Regions from separate parts of the Photobacterium angustum genome, predicted to be linked through region 1. Evidence: riboswitches for the same ligand, from Rfam matches in the RefSeq annotation. Region 1 holds a riboswitch; each other region holds the start of a gene.

Region 1 (7,784 bases):
CTTTAATGCTTAATCAATAGTTAAAAAAGGCGCTCAATGCGCCTTTTTGTTTATCGGAACTTTATTTGGGTTCGTTAGAAAGAGCTTATTCCAACAAAGATGCGTGTAGTGTGCGAACCACGTCTTTAGCTTCATCTTCATTAATTAAGAAACATAAATTATGTGGGCTAGCACCGTAGCAAATCATACGAAGGTTATGATCTTCTAGCGCGCCAAAGATATCTTTTGCTGAGCCTTTCGTATCACTCATTTGGTTACCGATAAGTGCAACCAGTGATAGCCCTTGCTCGACGTCAACCACACATAATTGGCTTAATTCTTCAACGACTTGAAGCGGAAGAGTTGGCGCACCGCCACCAGTATCGGTTTGATCTAAGGTAAGTGAAACGCTTACCTCTGAGGTTGTGATGAGATCAACTGAGATTTTATGTTCAGCCAAGATACGAAAGACTTCTGCTAGAAAGCCATATGCATGGAACATATTTAAGCTAGTAAGTGTCACCATGGTTTGGTTGGCACGTAATGCGAGTGCTCTAAATAGTGGCGCTTCTTCAACGGATTGTCTGATCCAAGTACCGCCTTGCTCTGGTGCTTTTGATGAACCTACAAATACTGGGATCTGTTGACGAACAGCAGGCACTAGAGTTGATGGGTGTAAAATTTTAGCACCAAAGTTTGCCATTTCAGAAGCTTCACTAAAACTGATCTCTTTGATCGGTTTCGCGGCTGATGTAATACGTGGGTCGGTAGTGTATAAACCCGGTACGTCAGTCCAAATCTCTAATGTGCTAGCATTTACGGCTTCTGCAATTAAAGCGGCACTATAGTCACTCCCCCCACGACCAAGTGTTGTCGTAACACCTTGGCTGTTTGATCCAATAAAGCCCTGTGATACCACGATATTATTGTCTAATAGTGGTAATAATTGCTCAGTTGCTAATTGCTTAATGGTTTCTGGCTGTGGGATCGCTTTACCAAATTGATCATCAGTACGCATGATGGAACGAATATCTACACGTACAGCTGGGGCGTTTAGCTCGACTAATATTTGACTAAAAAGATGGGTTGAAAGCAACTCGCCATGGCTAACAATTTGATCGGTCAATTGTGCTGAGGTTGTTGATGCCGCATGTTCAGCTAAGGTTGCGATGTTATCAAGTAGGCCGTAAATAGCGTCTTGAATATTCTCTGGGTGCTGAAGTTGATCAAGAACATCTTGGTGGGTTTGGGTCAATGTCTGAATACGCTGTTGACGGATCGTTGAATCGCTCACGCCATTGGCAAGTTCTACTAGAATATTAGTGACACCAGAGCAGGCGCTGATTAACACAATTTTAGTTTCTGGGTTAGCAGTAACAATTGCAGCACTTCGGCTCATTGCGGTGTAATCAGCAACACTGGTACCGCCAAATTTTGCGACAGTTAGTGAATCTGAATGTGTTGTAGCCTTGTCCATAATTAATTTCTCCCTAAATAGTAAACACATCACAAGGTAGGCTATTTTTTCGGGAGTATTCCCGACATCCTGTCAGGAGAGCATAAGAGGTGAATAGTCACTCACCCAGAAGCTCCCCACCAATGTCAATCATTGACCTTGGTGACAGCTAGAAGGATTCAACCTTCATAGCCGATATAACTCATCCCCTAATCAGTTATACCTCGGCGTTACTCTCCCTCTCATAATGGCGATTGGATGGGGTCCTGTCATTATGATACCTAGGTAACGCTCCTCTTCCGTTTTAAGTCGTACTGTTTGAATAATAAGTGCTTGAATAAAATATCATCTTATTGAATAAGATTCATCACCCTGTTGTCAAATGGAATATGACAATTTATTTACATATGATATTTCATCAATATGTGTCATGAGATGGGTATTGGTCGCTTGCACCAATGAAGGGGCTCTAATACTCTAAAAGAGATAGCAACGCGTTCCACATAAAAATATCGACAGGGACAATGACTTTACGGAGCAAAAGAATGACAATTACCAGCTTTATCCCGCCGCATCGAACCCTCATGGGGCCGGGACCATCAGATATTTATCCGCAAGTATTACAAGCGCTTAGTCGTCCTACGGTAGGGCACCTTGATCCGTTATTTATAGGCATGATGGATGAATTAAAACAATTGTTGCAATATGCCTTTCAAACCCAAAATGCCTTTACTATCGCTGTTTCAGCGCCAGGTAGTGCTGGAATGGAAGCCTGCTTTGTTAATCTCGTTGAAGCTGGGGATAAAGTGCTAGTTTGCCGTAATGGCGTTTTCGGGGAGCGGATGCGGGAAAATGTCGAGCGTTGCGGTGGTGTTGCTATCGTTGTGGATAACGAATGGGGGACGGCGGTTGATCCTGATTTAGTGGAACAAGCGTTACAAAACGATCCTGAAATTAAAATTGTCGCTTTTGTTCATGCCGAAACCTCAACCGGCGCATTGAGTGATGCGAAAACATTGGCGGAAATTGCCCATAAACATGATTGCTTAACGATTGTTGATGCGGTGACATCACTTGGTGGTGTTCCTTTGCTGGTGGACGAGTGGCAATTAGATGCGGTTTATTCTGGTAGCCAAAAGTGTTTGTCTTGTACGCCGGGGTTATCGCCATTAACGTTTTCTCAAAAGGCGATAGATAAGATCCAGCAACGTAAAACCAAAGTACAAAGCTGGTTTTTAGATCAAAGTTTGGTGCTCGGTTATTGGAGTGGTGAAGGTAAGCGTAGCTATCACCACACAGCACCTGTAAACAGTTTATATGCGTTGCATGAAGCCTTGGTATTATTGCAAAACGAAGGGTTAGAAAATGCATGGCAGCGCCATCGAAATACCCATGAAGAGCTTAAAGCTGGGCTTGAAAAGCTTGGTATTAAATTTGTAGTAGAAGAAACCTCACGTTTACCCCAACTCAATGCGGTTTATATCCCTGAAGGTGTTGATGATGCCGAGGTACGTAATGAGTTGCTGCAACGTTACAACTTGGAAATCGGAGCAGGTTTAGGTGCGCTGGCTGGTAAAGCGTGGCGTATCGGTTTGATGGGGTATGGTGCGAGAAGTGAAAATGTTGCTCTGTGTTTAAAAGCGCTAGAAACTACATTGAAATAATTTATTGATGAGTAAATAAAAATGGCTACCAATAGGGTAGCCATTTTTTATGGTTATTTAGCAGCAGACGTTGCCTTTGCTTCGCTGTTTTGCTGCTCAAAATTTAAAGATGGAAACAAGAACAGCGCTTCATCTCTGATTTGTGATGCTTGCTCTTTATTGCCGAGGGCATCGTAAGCGAGGATCAGGTTTTGATACAGTGCAGGTCGCGGCCATGTTTTCGCTTTCTCGGTTGCCCATTGAATATAGTCTTCAATTAGTGCTGGCTTATTACTGCTAATTCCGAGCTGTAACTGGGTTAATTGTAAGTCCCAATCAAAACGGTTTTTCCACGACCATGGATTATTCACCTTAAGTAAGTATTCAATATTTACTGGGCGAGTGGTTTCAAATTTAGTTAACTGCCAACCTGAATACAGGGTCGTTATCATAAAGCTAGAGATAAATATTGGTACAATAAGTGCAAAAACTTTCAGCCCTAGTACGTAGCTTAATGATTGGCGGTGATATTTGGTGGTGAGGTTATCCACCCAAAATATCAGTATGATAAAGATCAGCCAATGGACTAATGAATGGTAGAAAGGATACTCAAGTTGGGTATGCAGAACGATAGGGAAAAACAATCCTATTAAGGCTAACTGGGTACCATTAGGCGCTTTTCTTATTTTTACCATTACCGCAAATGCAGCAAGCAATAAGCCGATAAGTGGGACTATACCGCCTTCGTCTGCCCAGAAAAGTAACTCGTTATGTGGGTGATCTAAGCTAGGAACACCTGCATGTTGTGCTGGATCTTCATTGTGCCATAACGCAGTTTGCGTGATGTAAGCGGCTTCAAATTTACCGTAGCCATAACCTGTAAGTGGTTTATTGATTAACATATCATAGGCTTGTGGATATATTACTCCTCTAGCACCACTTGTAACTTGTGTTGCGTTTGATTTTGGAGACCAATTTTCAGTAGATGAAATATTCCATGCCAAACAAAGCCCTAATGCAACCATTAACAACCACAAACGTTGTGCTTGTTTTGCGGCAAAGCGACGCAAATACGGCAGCATTAGTACTACGCCAATAACTGCACCTAACCAACCTGTACGAGAGTTCAACACCACTAACACCGGAATGGTGAGTACAGGGGTCATGAGTAATATGACATGCTGCCATGACCATTTACCGCGATATAATGGGATACGTGCTAATAGATACGTACCAATCACGAGCCCTGTTGCAAGAAAACTCGCCATCACATTTGGTTGTTGAAAAATACCATAAGGGCGGTTAGCGATAGTGTCATAGCCGATAGGGTTCTTTGCTGGGATCCAAAGGTATTGGTACCATGCAAATATGGCTTCAATGAGTACCCCAATTAAAATAAACCATAACAAACGTTGGCGTTGCTGGTGGGTAAAAACGAATTGCTGCAAGCTGACAAAAAATAGAAATCCAGCCCACAAGGTAAACAAGCGATTAAACGCCGCTCCTGCATCAGCATTGGAATAAAAAATGGGGAGAGTCAGCAGAACACAACAAGCAAACAATAATAGTGTTAGGCGTGAATAACGCCAGATTTGTTGGCGACAAATTTCCAGTAAGCCGAAGGAGATAGCAAAACTAAAAGGGATCCAAACTGCAGCGTTAAACGAGAGCTCAAGCCCTGAACCGCCGGGGTTATGTTGGAAGTAGTGCATAGCAACAATAAAAATAACACCGATTGTTGCAAGGAAATAGCGTACCAATGGTTTAGAAATCCGTTTCTGTTCTAATCTGGTGCCTTCGAGTTGTAACACTGTCATGGTTGTTCCTGAGTATGAATAAGCAAACAGGCTGAATAAAATCAGCCTGTTATCATATATTAGCGTGTTTTCATATTCTAACCTAGCAGCGGTTTAAGGAACCTTGCTGTATGTGAGCCTTTCACTTTCGCTACATCTTCAGGTGTTCCTGTTGCAATGATTTCACCACCACCGCTACCGCCTTCAGGACCAAGATCGATGATCCAATCTGCGGTTTTTATTACATCTAAGTTATGTTCGATCACCACAATGGTATTACCTTTATCACGCAATTTATGCAGTACTGTTAATAGCTGCTGAATATCGTGGAAGTGTAATCCGGTTGTTGGTTCATCCAGAATATAAAGTGTCTTTCCGGTATCGCGTTTCGATAACTCTTTTGCTAGTTTAACACGTTGTGCTTCACCGCCTGATAAGGTTGTCGCCGCTTGACCTAAACGAATATACGATAAACCAACATCCATTAAGGTTTGTAACTTTCTTGCAATAGCGGGAACCGGATCAAAGAATTCTCGTGCATCTTCAACCGTGAGCTCTAACACTTCATCAATGGTTTTACCCTTATAGCGGATCTCTAAGGTTTCACGGTTATAACGCTTACCTTTACAGGCATCACAAGGTACATAGACATCTGGTAAGAAGTGCATTTCAACTTTAATAACACCATCACCTTGGCATGCTTCACAGCGACCACCACGAACGTTAAAGCTAAAACGTCCTGGTTTATAACCACGGGAACGGGCTTCTTGAGTGCCTGAAAAAAGCTCACGAATCGGGGTGAAAATACCTGTATAAGTGGCAGGATTTGAACGCGGAGTACGACCAATCGGGCTTTGGTTAATGTCGATAACCTTATCGAAATGTTCTAGATCTTGGATCTCACGATACGGCGCTGGTGTGCCTGTCGTTGCACCATTTAATTTGTGATGAGCAATTTCAAAGAAGGTATCGTTAATAAGCGTTGATTTACCTGAGCCAGAAACACCGGTAATACAAGTAAATAAACCAACTGGAATCTCAACATTGACATCTTTTAGGTTGTTACCCGTAGCGCCCAGTAGTTTAACCGTTTTTTCGGGATCAAACGGTGTTCGCTCAGCGGGGATTTCAATTGCTTTTTTCCCACTGAGGTATTGTCCTGTTAACGATTCTTTTGATTTTAAGATATCTTTAACGCCACCTTGCGCAATAATATTACCACCGTGAACACCTGCGCCAGGACCAATATCAATCACATAATCGGCTGCACGAATGGCATCTTCGTCGTGTTCCACCACAATCACGGTATTTCCTAAATCACGAAGGTGAATTAAGGTTTTGAGTAGTCGTTCGTTATCACGCTGGTGGAGACCAATGGAAGGCTCATCTAAAACGTACATCACGCCCACAAGCCCCGCACCAATTTGGCTGGCAAGACGAATACGTTGTGCTTCACCGCCAGATAAAGTATCTGCACTTCGAGATAGGCTCAGGTAGTTTAAGCCAACATTGATTAAGAAACTTAAACGCTCGTTGATCTCTTTTAAGATCTTTTCTGCAATTTGTGCCCGTTGCCCCGTTAAAGCTAACTCATCAAAGAATTGGTGCGCGCCACTAATGCTCATTTCACAGATTTGTGGCAAGTTAGTCTCACCAATAAACACATGACGTGCCTCTTGACGTAATCGTGAACCATGACAGCTTGAACATGGCTTAGTCGAAACAAATTTAGCTAGCTCTTCACGTACCGAGTTTGATTCGGTTTCACGGTAACGACGTTCCATATTATTGAGGATCCCCTCAAATGGATGGCGTCTTACGGTAATGTCACCACGATCGTTGATGTATTTAAACTCGATCTCTGTATTGCCAGAACCGTTTAAAATGACTTCTTTGATTTTCTTCGATAGCGAATCAAAGGGCGCTTCAACATCAAATTTATAATGCTCAGAAAGTGATTTAAGCATTTGGAAATAATAAAAATTACGTTTATCCCAACCGCGTATAGCGCCGCCAGATAAACTTAATTCGCCATTTTGAATCACCCGTTCGGGATCGAAGTACTGCTGAACACCAAGCCCATCACAAGTACCACACGCACCGGCTGGGTTGTTAAACGAGAACAGGCGTGGTTCAAGCTCTTGCATACTATAACCACAGTGTGGACAGGCAAAATTGGCAGAAAATACCTGCTCTTCACCTTCTTCACCAGACATCGGTGCTATCACTACATTACCGCCTGATAGCTCTAAAGCGGTTTCAAACGATTCGGCTAAGCGGATCTGTAGATCGTCACGAACTTTGAAGCGATCAACGACCACTTCAATAGTGTGCTTTTTGTGAAGCTCCAATGTTGGTGGATCGGAAAGATCGCAAACTTCACCATCAATGCGGGCACGGATATAACCTTGAGCGGCTAAGTTCGCCAGCGTTTTAACGTGCTCACCTTTACGCTCTTTAATGATAGGTGCCAGTAGCATTAGCTTACTGCCTTCTGGCATGGCTAAGACTTGATCGACCATCTGGCTCACAGTTTGCGCCGCAAGAGTAATGTCATGAGTTGGACAGCGAGGCTCACCGACACGCGCGTACAATAAACGTAGATAGTCGTAAATTTCGGTAATCGTACCAACGGTTGAGCGTGGGTTGTGCGAGGTCGATTTCTGCTCGATAGAGATAGCAGGTGAAAGCCCTTCAATATGATCGACATCAGGCTTTTCCATTAAGGATAAAAACTGACGCGCGTAGGCAGAAAGAGATTCAACATAACGACGTTGGCCTTCCGCATATAAGGTATCAAAAGCCAGAGAGGATTTCCCCGAACCTGATAACCCTGTGATAACGATGAGCTTATCGCGGGGGATCGTTAGATTAATATTTTTAAGGTTATGGGTGCGAGCACCCCTGACT
Region 2 (7,784 bases), 1.6 Mb from region 1:
GCGATGATTTTTATTGCTAACAACCTCGAATTGCCTGTCACGATGTGGAAATCTTACTCTATTTACTCAGGGGCCGAAGATGCCATCGTGCAATGGTGGTGGGGACATAATGCGGTTGGTTTTTTATTAACCGCTGGCATCATTGGTATGAACTATTATTTCATTCCCAAAATTTCCGAACGCCCTATTTATTCTTACCGCTTATCTGTTATTCACTTTTGGGGCTTAGTCGGCTTTTATACTTGGGCTGGCACACACCATCTTATATATTCTTCTGTTCCAGATTGGTTACAAAATCTCGGCATAGTGATGTCGTTAATTTTATGGCTACCCTCATGGGGTGGCGCCTTTAATAGCATCATGACATTGCTCAACAATAAGCAGAAACTTAAGCACGATTACATCATGTGGTTTTTCTTCTCTGCCATTGTTTATTACGCGTTAGCGACTTTTGAAGGGCCATTATTAGCTATTCGTTGGTTTAATATGATTGCTCATAATACCGATTGGATCATCGGCCATGTGCATTCTGGCGCGTTGGGCTGGGTTGGTATGTCCGCCATCGCCGTATTTTATTACTTTATCCCTCGTTTATATGGTCACGAGCAATTGTGGTCAAATCGTTTAGTTAAATGGCATTTCTGGTTTGCGCATATTGGGATTGTACTTTATGCCGTTGCACTGTGGATTGCTGGAATTGGACAAGGCTATATGTGGCTAAAAGAAGATGCTAATGGCTCTCTTAGCTATAGTTTTGTCGAAGCGATGAACTTCAGTGCACCATGGATGTTAGTTCGCTTTATCGGTGGTGCGTTGTTTGTGTTAGGTATAATTTTAATGATTTATAACCTATACAGAACGCTAAAACAGCCAAAACCTAGATCAGTTAAGCATCAAAATGCAGTAACAGAAAAGGTAGATACTCATGATTAATAAAGATTTTACCTCATCTGTAGTGATCCTTATTGTTGCAACAACTTTGGTTGCTGCCTTTTCATTCTTAGTATGGGTACTTCCTGCTTTTTTTTACCAAGATAAGTTAATTGCTGAATCAAGCGCGAAACCATTAACCGCATTAGAAGTTGCTGGGCGCGATATTTATATCAGTGAAGGTTGCCATACTTGTCATACCATGATGGTACGTCCATTAAACGCAGAAATTAAACGTTATGGACGATATAGCCGAGAAAGTGACGATATTTATGAACATCCCAATTTATGGGGTTCAAAACGTACTGGACCTGATCTCACCAATTTAGGTCGAAAATATTCTGATCAATGGCACATCATTCACCTAAGAAACCCTCGTGATGTTGTACCAACTTCGATTATGCCCTCTTATCCTTGGCTCTTTGAACAAGTACTTGATGGTGAAGATATTGATGCAAAACTAATTGCATTACGTACCCTTGGTGTTCCTTACACTGATAAGGAAATTAAACAGGCACGATTAGAAGTAAAAGGTAAAACCAAGGCACAGGCATTAATCGCCTATCTACAAAGTCTGGGACAAGATCAAGGAGTACGACCATGAGTACTTTTTGGAGTGGTTGGGTCATTATCCTAACCCTTATTTTTCTCGCAATTATGATCGTCGTTGTTGCGTACTACTGGAAGAAAAACAGTGCAGCCAACGCTAATCGAACCGTCGATAGCTTTGATGGTATCGATGAAAACGATGCCGCCGTACCAAACCTTTTACTTCTTTCTTATCTTCTCGCTTTCATTATCGCTGCCGTTTTTTTGGTGCTCTATCCTGGCATGGGAAACTGGCAAGGACTCATGAAGTGGCAATCAAGTAGTGAAGCGGCTTCAACCTCTACCACTTCATTAGCCAAACAAATTAGCCAAGTACCTAATGGTGATACATCATTTCAAGCATTAAGTACCTCGCCTGAAATTGTGGTCGCTGGTCGCGCTTTATTTCAAACCCATTGTGCGGCTTGTCATTTAAATCAAGCACAAGGTCAGCTTCATTTCCCTAATTTAAGTGATACCGTTTGGCTTTATGGTGGTAGTGATGAGGCGATCCATCATTCGATTGTTAAAGGTCGTAACGGAGTCATGGCTGGCTGGAAAGATATTCTGACTGAAGAAGAAATTGAGAATGTTTCATATTATGTCGCTTCACTTGAAAAAAATCGCATTATCTCAGAGCCCGCGGTCAAGCTTGAACTCGGTAAAACCGTATTTGATGCTAACTGTACGGCTTGTCATGGCAGTAATGCAAAAGGTAATACTGCGATTGGTGCGCCAAATCTAACCGATAATATCTGGCTTCACGATGGCAGTGTTGAAGGTATTATTGCGACGGTAAAATATGGCTTAAACAATCTCATGCCTGCTTTTGAAGAGCAACTCAGCGATAGCGAAATTCAAGCATTAGGTGCTTATATTCGCCACCAAGGAAATAGACAAAACGAGAAACTCGCAGCGCTTGATCCGGATATGGTTAGTAAAGGGCAATACCTTGCTTATGCAGGAGATTGTATTGCTTGTCACACTGGTGAAGGTGGCGAACCATTTGGTGGCGGTTTAGGATTTTTAACGCCATTTGGCACGCTTTATTCTACCAATATTTCAGCACATCCAACCTATGGTATTGGGGATTACACCTACGATGAATTTTATGATGCGCTACATAAAGGTAAAGGCAAACATGGCTACCTTTATCCAGCTATGCCCTACTCGTCTTATCAATATGTGACAGATGAAGACACCCAAGCACTTTGGGCTTACATGCAATCGCTTAATTTTGTGAATACTCGTAATGAAGAAAACAAGATGATGTTCCCAAGTAATATCCGGTTAGGACTACTTGGTTGGAATATTGCCTTTCTTAATACCGACCCTTTGCAATACCCAGCAGATGCCACCGAACAATGGAAACGGGGTAAATATTTAACCATGGGGTTAGGCCATTGTTCGGAATGTCATACTCCACGTAACGTTGCACAAGCCTTGATAGAAAAAGAGCTATTCCAAGGTAATTTGATTGATGGCTGGAAAGCCCCAAATATTACCGCAACAGAGCTATATCAAGATCGTTGGGATGTAAAAACACTAACCGACTTTTTAAAAACGGGTCATTCAGATAAAGGAACCGCATTTGGTGGTATGGCGGAAGTGGTACAAAACAGTACCCGTTTCTTGACAGAACAAGACGTCGCAGCCATTTCGGAATACTTGATCACTGGCGATAAATATAACGAGTTAGATAGATCGGTTCCACAGCTCAACCCACCCGGTTTTGGTGACTTGGTGCCAGCCAATGTTGATATTCAAACCGTTGAGCTAAAACCGTTAAGTAGCAACGATCCTGAAAACGAAGCCAAACTATATGGTTTATATGTTCAAACCTGTGGTGCATGCCATGGTAAAGACGGTAAAGGTAGAAAAGGGATCGCCCCTACACTGCTTAACAATGGGATAATTATGCACAGTGATCCTTACGATACAATTGCCGTTACCATTCGTGGTTTATCGCCAAACTTCATGGAACAAGACAGTAACTTTATGCCGATGAGTAGCTTTAACTCGGTGATCAGCGATGCCAACCTCGCGAAGTTAATTAGCTTTGTCCGCAATAAGTTAGGTGATAGAACTGTAGCTGTCACCCCACAAGAAGTGGCTGAGGTAAGAAAAGATTTAATTAAAGGCGGCTACGCTGGAAATATACACGCGATGACAACACCAGAACAAAATCAGCCGAATAGCATAACAGAATAAGCGATTATCTAAATGGAATATAACGCTACTAATTGGTTAACATACCATCAACAGTAACAATATTTACAATTAATATGCATTTTATGCCTGCTTTTTATTGCCTAAGCAAAATTAATAGGTATCATCAAATTTCAATCCTTTGAGTAGAGGCGCGCTGCCTAAAAGTATCCAGATGGAGGGTGACACCTTTGAAGTCTGGGGAAAGGAGTCGGCGCCGAAGTGTTTGTTGTGTCGTCAACAATCGCTGGGTCTGCATTAAATAAGTGCAGAACTGCCATAGTTATTTTGTCTATGGAGCGCTACCCTAAGGGATACGAAGAAGTATTTTTTCTCCTGAAATCTGTTTCTCTATCCTTTCGGTAGATCTCCACCTATATAGGTGTTTAAGAGATCCATGAATCTAGTTCAATATTCTGACTCCCTGCTATCTGTTGTACCACCCTTGCTGGCGGTTGTTTTAGCAATCACTACACGACGTGTATTGTTATCACTTGGCCTTGGTATTGTTGCAGGCGCAATCCTTCTTAATGATTACAGCCCTTTAGCGGCGCTTCAATATATCGTAAATAAAGTTGTAGGCCTTGTTTGGGCAGACGGTGCTGTTAATAGCGGTAACGTTAATATGATCATCTTCATGCTTTTGCTCGGTGGTTTGATCAGCTTAATGACAGCAACTGGTGCAACTAAAGCGTTTGCTGAATGGGGTGTTCGTCGCTGTAAAGATCGTCGTAGCGCAAATATGCTAACGGGTTTAATGGTTTTTGCTTTCTTTATTGATGACTTTTTCCATAGCTTATCTGTGGGGCCGATTTGTCGCCCTGTAACAGACCGTTTCAATATTTCACGTGCAAAGCTTGCCTATTTACTTGATTCAACGGCTGCACCTGTTTGTGTTATCACGCCAATCTCGTCTTGGGGTGCTTACATTATTGCTATTCTTAGCGGTATTTTAGTAACAAACCACATTACAGATATCAGTGCTATTTCATTGTTTGTTCAAATGATCCCAATGAACTTGTACGCCGTGTTTACGCTATTAATGGTTATCGTTGTTATTTTCTTCCAACTTAACATTGGTCCAATGCGTCAACACGAAGAATGGGCAGAAGAAGGTAAGCTATGGGATGAATCTAAAGGCCACCCTAAAGGCTTAGAAATTACTACTGAGTCTGAAGGCCAAGGTACTATGATTGATATGGTATTGCCTATTCTGACACTGACTGTCTCCAGCGTTATCTTTATGATCATTAGTGGTGCTGAAGTATTAAGCGCAAAAGGCGAAGCTTTTAGCCTGATAGCTTCTTTAGAGCATACCGATCTAGGTGCTTCATTGGTTAATGCATCTTTATGTAGCCTAGCTGTTTCTATTCTTCTAGCTTTACGTTTAAAACTACCACGTAAGACTTGGTTAACTGCGGCACCTCAAGGTGTACAAGCGATGATCCCTGCAATCATTATTCTATTGTTTGCATGGACGATCGGTACTGTTGTGAGTGATATGTCTACAGGCCAGTACCTAGCCTCTTTAACTAAAGGTGGTTTCCCAACGGAATTACTACCAGCGTTAGTCTTCATCCTTTCATGTGCAATGTCATTTGCGACAGGCACAAGCTGGGGCACGTTCGGTATCATGTTACCACTTGCTGGTGATATGGCGGTAGCAAGTGATGCTCACCTATTAATGCCGATGTTATCTGCAGTACTTGCAGGATCTGTCTTTGGTGATCACAGCTCACCTATTTCAAGCACAAGTATCTTGTCTGCAACAGGTGCAGGTAGTCACCATATGGATCACGTGATGACTCAGCTACCTTATGCATTGACTGTCGCTATTGGCGCACTATTAGGCTATCTAGCAATGGGCATCTTATCTTCAACAGTTGCGGGTATTGCTGTAAGTTCTGTTTGGTTCCTTGCATGTTGTACGATTCACCTACGTCGTCATAAGAAACAACTGCAAGCAGTAATAGCATAAACATTAGATCATAAAATCTAATAATCCCCGTTCGTTTTAATACACATTTGCTTTATGCTAAGTATTAAGACAACGGGGATTTTTTTGTATAAAAGTTAGGAAATAGAATGGAATACTTACATACCATGGTACGAGTGAGCAACTTAGATGCTTCACTGGATTTTTACTGTAACAAGCTTGGTTTGGTAGAAATTCGACGTAAAGAAAGCGAACGTGGACGTTTTACACTAGTATTTTTAGCTGCACCTAATCAGGCAGAAACGGCAAAAGAAACACAGTCGCCTTTATTAGAACTAACTTATAACTGGGATCCAGAATCGTACACTGGTGGTCGTAATTTTGGTCACCTCGCTTTTGCCGTCGATAATATTTACGATTTATGTGCTCATTTACAAAATAATGGAGTCGTTATTAACCGCCCACCCCGTGATGGACATATGGCATTTGTGCGTTCACCTGATGGTATTTCGATTGAACTGCTACAAAAAGGCGACGCACTAGAAGCAGCTGAACCTTGGGCTTCGATGCAAAACCAAGGTGAATGGTAAAAAATAGCATTGTATATCGGTATTATTTTATTTAAATAATACCGACCTTTTTATAGCGTTTTAAAGCACAATAATGCCCAGTTGACTTAGTAATTGCTCTTGTTGCCAATCGCAAATTTTTACACCACTTAAATTTACACGTCGAATATCAACACCCTCTAAATCCACATGACAGAGATCTGCGTCTTCTACAACGCATTGGCGCCACTGCTCAGATGAAAACTCACCGCGACTTAAGTCAGATCCTTTAAACGATGTAGCCAACAAATTAGCCCCGTTCCATCGGTTTTCAAACAGTTCGCACTGCTCTAATTTTATGTCTTCGAAATTGCTGTAACGTAAATTGCAGCCGCTTATAAATGCAGAGCAAAAGAAAGTATTATGGGTAATATAATTTGAAAAAGAAGCATATTGAAAATCAACGCCTTGGAGATTAGATTGTCGCATTTCTATGCCAAAACACTGCGCATTACGAAAACTAGCCATTGACAAATTACACTGCTTAAAACTCGCATCTTTGAGTTTTGAATAGGAAAAATCACAGCCTTTGTCATCCCCTACATCAATAAAATTACAGTTGATAAAACTCGCTTCAACTAAATTTGCACGTGAAAAATCACAACGATAAAACTGACAATTTTCAAAAGTAGCTTCAGACAATTCTTGTTTAGAAAAGTTTTCATCTTGATAACACTGACCTACAACATGCATACACAATCTCTTCTATTACCATGCGACTAATCAAACAAAAAAAGCGCAATTACTGATTGCTCAATAATAGCGCTTTCTCATTCTATTAGAACTTATTATTTAGTTACTTATGTACATCACAGTTCGAAGCTACTGATGATACTTGTTTTACATCTTTAACATCATAAGTATTCTGTAGGCTACGGAAAACAGTCGCATTGTAGTAATCACCATTTTCAATACTAAACGTAATTGAGTAGTTCATACCTGCAACTACTTGCTGTGTTACATGATAAATTTTACCTAGCTGATGATCACCAGAGATTGCTTTAACGGCATCTTTTGCTGCTTGTTCCACTTCAGGTGTTATGTCGCCTTGTGCCCAACCACCAACAATTGCGTGAGAAAAATTACAACTTTCTTGCATATTCGCCTCATCCGAAGTTACGTCTTTTGCCGAATTACATGCAACTAACGCAACAGAGCTTAAAGCAATTAATAAAACTTTCTTATTCATCATCAAATCCTAATTCACGTTTTCTGCATATATATCAACAGAAAACGTGATTAAGTGCAAATATACTTTATTCGAACGGTGATTTATTACTATAACTAATAATTAAAAGCAATTATATTTGCATTTTTATATGACATACTTGCGATAAGATTGCTGATTAATATCTTCAATTTCTACTGTGACACAAATATCATTGTGGAACATTGCTGCCACTTGATGCAAGATGACTTCAGATAGATTATCTTTTTGCTTCGGATCTCTACCAGGAAGCACCCTTACGGTAATATGAACAAAAGGCTTTTCGGTTGTCCCTGTACGATATAAC
Region 3 (7,784 bases), 710 kb from region 1:
GGACGAAAGGTGAAACATCAGGCAATGTACTGCAACTTAAAAGTATTCAGCTTGATTGTGACAAAGACACCTTATTAGTACAAGTCGATCCAATTGGTCCAACGTGCCACTTAAACACGACCACCTGTTTTGATTCTGATGAAAGTGATGCTCAGCCACCGTCACTGGTTTTCCTTCATCAACTTGAGCAGCTCTTGGCTAGTCGTAAAGGTGCAGATCCTGAGTCGTCCTACACAGCCAGCCTCTACGCCCGTGGCACCAAGCGTATATCGCAAAAAGTGGGCGAAGAAGGCGTTGAAGTCGCGCTTGCGGCAACGTCGGGTGACAAAGCGGAATTAGTATGTGAATCAGCGGATTTGATCTATCACCTGCTTGTACTGCTTCAAGATCAAGGTTTATCACTGTCTGATGTGACGAATAAACTGCAAGAGCGTCATAATAAGAAATAATTCAATTGTCAGTTACGATGAAAAAGCCAGCTAAATAAGCTGGCTTTTTGTTTCGCAATAATTACGTATTACTGGATAAAATAAAGAGGACTATCCCTATTATCATTAAATGATTAACGACCTAATGCCTCTTTATAATGTAATCGACATACCGATACGTAACGAGCATTGCCACCAATTTCAACTTGTTCACCATCAGCAATAGCACGACCGGTTTCATCTTGACGGATCACCATGTTAGCCTTGCGACCACAGTGACAAATTGTTTTTAGTTCAACTAACTTATCCGCCCACGATAATAAGTAACGACTACCTTCAAAAAGTTCACCTAAGAAGTCTGTACGTAAACCGTAACATAAAACTGGAATATCGAGTTTATCGACCACTTCCGTTAATTGATAAACCTGCGCTTTAGATAAGAACTGGCATTCATCAATTAATACGCAATCAATTTTACCTTTATCCGATAACGCTTTTAATCGTTCGAATAAATCATCTTCTGCATTAAATAGCTCAGCCTCTTCTTCTAAACCAATGCGAGAGCTGACTTTACCCACACCAAAACGATCATCAATCGCAGCAGTAAAAATAACGGGGGTCATTCCTCTTTCGCGATAATTAAATGAGGATTGCAATAATGTGGTCGATTTCCCTGCATTCATAGCAGAGTAATAGAAATACATTTGGGCCATGAGGATTCCCTAGTAATACGATTGGTTTAAAAAAACTGCGCCGATGCTACAGAAATTCACTCACAATGAAAAGTGATAGACTTAACAAGTACAAATTAGTTACAAAAAAGCCCATACTCTTTTTTATGAAAAGTGTATGGGCTTAAAAGAGCAGAGATAAAATCAGCTTTTTACTGTTGGGACATAAGTACGTCGTGATAACCAAGCAAACAACACACAAACCATAATAAAAGTAATTATAGCCGCGATGAAGGCTACGGGTAATGAATCAGTAATACCTAGCACAAGGAAGCCAATAGTAGAAACAAAGGCGACAGAAACTGCGTAAGGAAGTTGCGTTGCGACATGATCAATATGATGGCAACGAGCACCCGTTGAAGACAATATTGTAGTATCTGAAATCGGTGAACAGTGATCACCAAATACAGAACCTGCTAATACCCCCGCTAGCATTGGTAGCATCAAGGTAATATCGGTTGCCCCAGCTAAATCACCAGCAATAGGTAACATAATGCCAAACGTGCCCCATGAGGTACCTGTAGAAAATGCCATCACGCCTGATAATAAAAATAAGATCATCGGTAATAACATAGGGTTAATATTCCCTTGTACGAGGGTTGATAAATATTGCCCCGTTTTCATATCACCAATAACGCTACCAATACTCCAAGCAAATAATAAAATTAAAATCGCACCAAACATGGATTTAGCACCAATCCATAATGTGCGAATAACTTCATTAAATGCAATACGCTGTCGAATAACAGGAATAATCGCGGCAATTAAGCCAAATAAACCACCAAGACAAAGTGACTTACCGACATCAGTATTTTCAAACGCACCTAGCAGAGCAAAAGATTTACCGTCTGCTGCTAATGCTTGATAGCCTGTAAAAATCATAAAAAAGAACGTGGCAAATATTAAAATAATAATCGGCCAAATTAAATCACCAACTTTACCTTTCGTACTTTCAACAATTTCTAATTCGTCAGTTAAATCTTTTGCTTGTTCATCAACATCACTGCCTTCATCAAATCCACGACAATGCATTGCTGCCATCTCATGTTTTTTCATTGGTCCAATATCCCATTGGAACCAAGACACAACAAAAACCATAGCTAAAGCAAAAATAGCATAGAAGTTCATTGGCGCTAACGTTAAAAAGGCACTTAAAGGTGTATATTCTGTTACCCCATGAGTAACTAAAATACCGCCAATTAATGTAATTATATACGCCCCCCAACTCGATGCAGGCATTAGAACGCACATTGGAGCGGCTGTTGAATCCAATATATAAGCCAATTTAGAACGAGATACATAATAGCGATCCGTTACAGGACGAGCGATAGAACCCACCGCTAAACTATTAAAGTAATCATCAACAAAAATAAACACGCCTAAAAAGGCAGCAAGCAGTTTCGCGCCCCTTTTCGTTTTAATTTTTGTTTGTGCCCATGCAGCAAATGCACGAGTACCACCAGACAATGTTAACAATGCTGTCGTCATGCCTAATATAATGAGGAATAAAACAATACTCATATTCCAGGTGTTAATGCCACCATCAGATATGAATAAGTTTTGTATTGTGTCTCCTAAATAAGAAGCTGAATGATTAAATGAAAAATCATTTAAATAAAGTGCTCCTAATACGATACCCGCACCAAGAGAAACTAACACACGCCGAGAAAGTATCGCTAACCCTAACGCAACAATAGGAGGAATAATGGATACTAATGAATGGGAGTAATCTACTAAATTCATGATCTCAAAGACAACCGAATTAGGTTGGAGATCTACTGGATAACATGGTGGTTAACCATATTTGAAGAACATCTTAGCTCTTCTCTTTCACAGTAGCGCTCCATAGTGAATATGATTATATACTATGGCAGTGTTGCACTTATTCAATACAACCCCAGAAAAAGGATTTGACGTCACTCTTACTTCGGCATTAGCTCCTTTCATTAACCGTCATTGGTTTCACCCTCTTGTTAATTACTATTAGATAACGCGCCTCTACCTTACATCAAGGTTGCGATTATTCTACGTAATGTTTCATTATTTGCAACAACATCACGTGAAACATTTAACAACACATCAAATGGCATTGTTTTATAAATAAATCTTATCTAAGTATAGCTTCACCCATTAAATAGTATGAACCTACGAGCAGATATGTTTCATTTTGTAACTATGTAAACATCTATTAAGCATAAATCCGATATTCGTTTTTTTATAAAGATACGAATATCGCTATTATTAACAATTAACAATAAAGAACGTTTAAAGTGTTTTGACATAAAGAATAAAAGCATTACTATTGTAATAAATGATTCGACACTGCTATTATTATTTACAGTTAGTTAAAAATAACAGGAAATATAAAAATGTCTGATGCAATGAAAGCACTTTTAAACCTTCGTAGTCTTCGTGCGCTTTCTCGTGAATATACTTTAGAGCAACTTGAAGAAGCTTTAGAGAAATTAACTACCGTTGTTCAAGAACGTGCTGAAGCTGAAGAAGAAGAACAAGCAAAAGAAAATGAGCGTAATGAAAAATTAGCTCAATATCGTGAAATGCTATTAGCTGATGGTATCGACCCTGAAGAATTGTTAGCAAGCCTTTCAAAAGCACCAAAAGCAAAACGTGCTGCACGTCCAGCTAAATATAAATTCATCGATGAAAACGGTGAAGAAAAAACGTGGACAGGCCAAGGCCGTACACCAAGCGCGCTTAAGCAAGCACTTGAAAATGGTAAATCTTTAGAAGAATTTGAAATCTAATTTCCTGCCATATATTTAAAAAGCTCAACTTAGTTGGGCTTTTTTTATACTTCCATAAACCCAAAATTATAGACACCTATCTAAAAAATATGTTTTAACATTGCTTAAAGGTATATCTAAGTAAACCTTTATTAGTTTTGAAATATATAAAGCACATATCAAAATAAAAAGTCAGGCAGTAGAGCCTGACTTTCAATACAGATAACCTATTATTATGGCTATAACTATTAAATACGATCAGCAAGATGGCTGACAGCTAAAGCAAAATAATGAGAACGGTTCCATTTCATTAATGTTTGATAATTACCGTACACAAGGTAAGTGCGTCCATGTTCATCATCAGGTTGAATTAACCACGCATCAATGTCTTCTTTTGGTAAATTCCCACCACTCATTGTGCGAACACCCAATGTTTGCCATTGCGCCAGTGTTTTTGTCTTTTCTACACCCGTACCTTTTAAATCAGCCGATAATGATGATGGGACCTTAACTTGACGTCCCCAAGTATATTTATCATTCCAACCTGATTTTTTTAGATAATTCGCTGCAGATGCAAAAACATCCGCTTTTGTATTCCAAATATCTGCTTTGCCGTCATTATTACCATCAACCGCAAAGGTTAAATAAGATGTTGGCATAAATTGGCATTGACCCATCGCCCCTGCCCATGATCCTTTCATCTCATCAATTGTAATATGACCTTCTTGAAGAATTTGTAATGCTGCCATTACTTGTTTACGGAATAAGGCTTCACGACGGCCTTCATAAGCCAACGTGGTTAATGCTTCGACAACATGGTAATTACCTTGTAATTTACCAAAATTACTTTCAACTCCCCACAACGCGACAATAAAACGTGGCTGTACGCCGTATTCTTTACCTATACGATCTAACGTTGTTTTATTCTCTTGATATAAACGACGTGCTTGTTTGACTTTCCAATCAGGTACAGCGCGTGGAATATATTGATCTAATGTTAACTTTTTCTCAGGTTGGTTTTTATCCGCCTTTACTGCACGATGAGTAAATGTAATGTCTTTAAAAGCAGAATCGAGAATAGGCTCAGAAATACCATTACTACGCGCCTCTGCTTTTAGCTTATTTATATATGCGTTAAACCCTTCATCAGCAGCAAAAGCTGTTGAGGAAATCCCTAATCCTAAGGCCACAACGGCCGATATAAAACGCTTATGCATAATAACCTTAATTAACTCTGCCGGCTTTCTCGGCTTTATATTGATCCAATAAATTTGTTACTGGCGGTGGAACCTGAAGATAGAAGCCAACGGTCTTTAATGCTTCTTTTACTTTTTCAACATCGGCCAAGGCTAACTTTCTACCTTCTAACTTTATCACCATAACAAATTGCGGTTTACCAAAAGTATTCATTAATACTTCAGGCACATCGGAGAAATCATCTTTCTTATTTACATATAAATATGTGTTATCTTTTTTTAAGCTTTTATAGATTGCACACAACATTTCAATTCACCTATTTGTTAAAGCTTATTCTTTCAGACAGCTATTTTAACGTATCATTCCCCGCTGGTTTATTTTTCACCATACAGGATGAGACTTTTGTCTGAATTTCCAATGTCAAAGCAAGGATAACTTGCCCCTAACTGCTAGGGAATATACCATGCTAGTACCTTTGTGATAATCAACAAGAATGGTTAATTTAAGTATTACCCATAATAATGCCATGACCAAGACAACTGAACTTAAAGGGAGCTCATTTACGCTCTCTGCACTTCATTTAATTGATGGTGATATCAAAAAAGCGACCGATCACCTTAAAGAAAAAATTGAACTCGCACCTAATTTCTTTGCATCAGCTCCCGTTGTTATCGATATCTCTAATGCAGGCAAAGATATTAATTTTGAGCAATTAAAAGTAGCAATTGTCGACGCGGGCATGATCCCTGTAGGTATCAGCGGTTGTAAAGAACAAGCGTTACAAAATCAAGCAAAATCTGCTGGATTTGCTATTATGAATGCCGCACGCACGGTGAAAGAAAAAACAACAGCAGAATCTACTGAAGCAGAGCCATCTTCTCAGCCAGTTCAAGGCCGAGAGTCCGCACTTATCATTCGCACTCCTGTTCGTTCTGGTCAACAGATTTACGCTAAAAATCGTGACCTTATCATTCTCAACCATGTGAGTGCGGGCGCTGAAATTATTGCTGATGGTTGTATTCATATTTACGGTACGTTACGTGGTCGAGCATTAGCTGGAGCGAACGGAGACCTAGAAGCGACAATTTTCTGTCAGAACTTGCAATCTGAACTAATTTCAGTTGCAGGAAACTACTGGCTAAGTGATAACATTCAGGATGAGTTCTGGGGCAACGGTGTTGTAATTTCAATTGCTGATAATACGCTTAGCATCGAGCACCTTGCTTTATAAAAGTTTTAATAAGGAATTTAGTAAATGGCACGAATTATCGTTGTTACTTCAGGTAAAGGCGGCGTTGGTAAAACAACTTCAAGCGCAGCCATTGCATCTGGTCTAGCATTATGCGGTAAAAAAACGGCGGTTATTGATTTTGATATTGGTCTACGTAACCTTGATCTCATTATGGGTTGTGAGCGACGTGTCGTTTATGACTTCGTAAACGTTATCAACGGCGAAGCGAATCTGAACCAAGCATTAATTAAAGATAAGCGTGTTGACAACCTTTTTGTTTTACCTGCATCTCAGACTCGTGATAAAGACGCACTCTCTCGTGAAGGCGTTGAGCGTGTTTTAAATGACTTGGATAAAATGAATTTTGATTTCATTATCTGTGATTCTCCAGCAGGTATTGAAACCGGTGCTTTAATGGCACTTTACTTTGCTGATGAAGCTATTGTAACAACGAATCCTGAAGTCTCTTCTGTTCGCGACTCTGATCGTATTTTAGGTATTCTAGATTCTAAATCTCGTCGAGCAGAACAAGGTAAAGACGCAGTTAAACAACACCTTCTTCTTACACGTTATAACCCAACACGTGTAACTCAAGGTGAGATGCTAAGTGTTCAAGATGTTGAAGAAATTTTACACATCCCTCTTTTAGGTGTTATTCCTGAAAGCCAAGCAGTACTAAATGCATCGAACAAAGGTGAACCCGTTATTTTCGATAAAGAATCTGACGCAGGTATTGCTTATGAAGATACTGTTGCTCGTTTATTGGGTGAGGATCGCCCATTTAAATTCTTAGAGGAAGAGAAGAAAGGCTTCCTAAAACGTTTATTTGGAGGCTAATGTAATATGGCACTGCTTGAGTTTTTCCGCCCGAAAAAGACAACCACAGCGAATGTAGCAAAGGAAAGGTTACAGATTATCGTCGCTGAACGTCGTAGTGCTGGACAACCGGCTCCAGCCTACTTGCCTCAATTAAAGCAAGACATTTTAGATGTGATCAGTAAGTACGTTCAAATCGACCCGAATCAAGTGTCTGTAAACCTTGATCATAAAGAGGAAGATTTATCAGTACTCGAACTTAACGTAACGTTACCAGACGAAGAACGTTAATAAAGAAAAACCCGCAACAGCGGGTTTTTTCTTTTCTAATGCATCGTAATAAATCAATTAGGCTTTTTCGTCTAATAGCGCTAATACACGTTGCTCAAATAAATCACGACGCCAGTTTTTCAACATCTCAGGACGTTTTTCATCTTGACGCTGATATTTCCATGCCCAAGATAACACTTGGTGGATCTGCTTTTTAGAAGCTAAAAACTCAGGCGCTAAGCCGGTCTCTTTTTCAACATCTGTTACAACATCTTTGATGTATTTTACCATCTGCTTATAATGTGGAAAATCAACCAAACGCTCTATTTTCGCGGGATAATCTTGCGCTGCAATACGATCGCAATCG

The links. A riboswitch is a leader RNA that binds a small molecule or an ion and turns the genes downstream of it on or off. The one in region 1 is predicted to bind lysine.
Region 2: linked by a shared signal. The riboswitch ahead of BTO08_RS04275 (Na+/H+ antiporter NhaC family protein) and the one ahead of lysC (lysine-sensitive aspartokinase 3) in region 1 are both predicted to bind lysine.
Region 3: linked by a shared signal. The riboswitch ahead of BTO08_RS08145 (Na+/H+ antiporter NhaC family protein) and the one ahead of lysC (lysine-sensitive aspartokinase 3) in region 1 are both predicted to bind lysine.

What each region holds. Positions count from the first base shown of each region.
Region 1 is NZ_MSCJ01000001.1:2,594,232-2,602,015, reverse strand. Features, by position in the region: gene metH (methionine synthase) at 1-6, shown strand, start outside; gene lysC (lysine-sensitive aspartokinase 3) at 86-1,456, opposite strand; lysine riboswitch at 1,558-1,742, opposite strand; gene BTO08_RS11695 (pyridoxal-phosphate-dependent aminotransferase family protein) at 1,981-3,099, shown strand; gene BTO08_RS11690 (PglL family O-oligosaccharyltransferase) at 3,153-4,895, opposite strand; gene uvrA (excinuclease ABC subunit UvrA) at 4,973-7,784, opposite strand, start outside.
Region 2 is NZ_MSCJ01000001.1:997,496-1,005,279, reverse strand. Features, by position in the region: gene ccoN (cytochrome-c oxidase, cbb3-type subunit I) at 1-933, shown strand, start outside; gene ccoO (cytochrome-c oxidase, cbb3-type subunit II) at 926-1,534, shown strand; gene ccoP (cytochrome-c oxidase, cbb3-type subunit III) at 1,531-3,729, shown strand; lysine riboswitch at 3,866-4,039, shown strand; gene BTO08_RS04275 (Na+/H+ antiporter NhaC family protein) at 4,124-5,704, shown strand; gene BTO08_RS04270 (VOC family protein) at 5,812-6,252, shown strand; gene BTO08_RS04265 (Qnr family pentapeptide repeat protein) at 6,313-6,963, opposite strand; gene BTO08_RS04260 (cystatin domain-containing protein) at 7,067-7,459, opposite strand; gene BTO08_RS04255 (5-carboxymethyl-2-hydroxymuconate Delta-isomerase) at 7,586-7,784, opposite strand, start outside.
Region 3 is NZ_MSCJ01000001.1:1,887,484-1,895,267, forward strand. Features, by position in the region: gene hisIE (bifunctional phosphoribosyl-AMP cyclohydrolase/phosphoribosyl-ATP diphosphatase HisIE) at 1-449, shown strand, start outside; gene BTO08_RS08140 (thymidine kinase) at 563-1,141, opposite strand; gene BTO08_RS08145 (Na+/H+ antiporter NhaC family protein) at 1,304-2,902, opposite strand; lysine riboswitch at 2,988-3,168, opposite strand; gene BTO08_RS08150 (H-NS family nucleoid-associated regulatory protein) at 3,529-3,924, shown strand; gene BTO08_RS08155 (lytic murein transglycosylase) at 4,152-5,120, opposite strand; gene BTO08_RS08160 (YcgL domain-containing protein) at 5,128-5,406, opposite strand; gene minC (septum site-determining protein MinC) at 5,627-6,331, shown strand; gene minD (septum site-determining protein MinD) at 6,356-7,168, shown strand; gene minE (cell division topological specificity factor MinE) at 7,175-7,438, shown strand; gene rnd (ribonuclease D) at 7,496-7,784, opposite strand, start outside.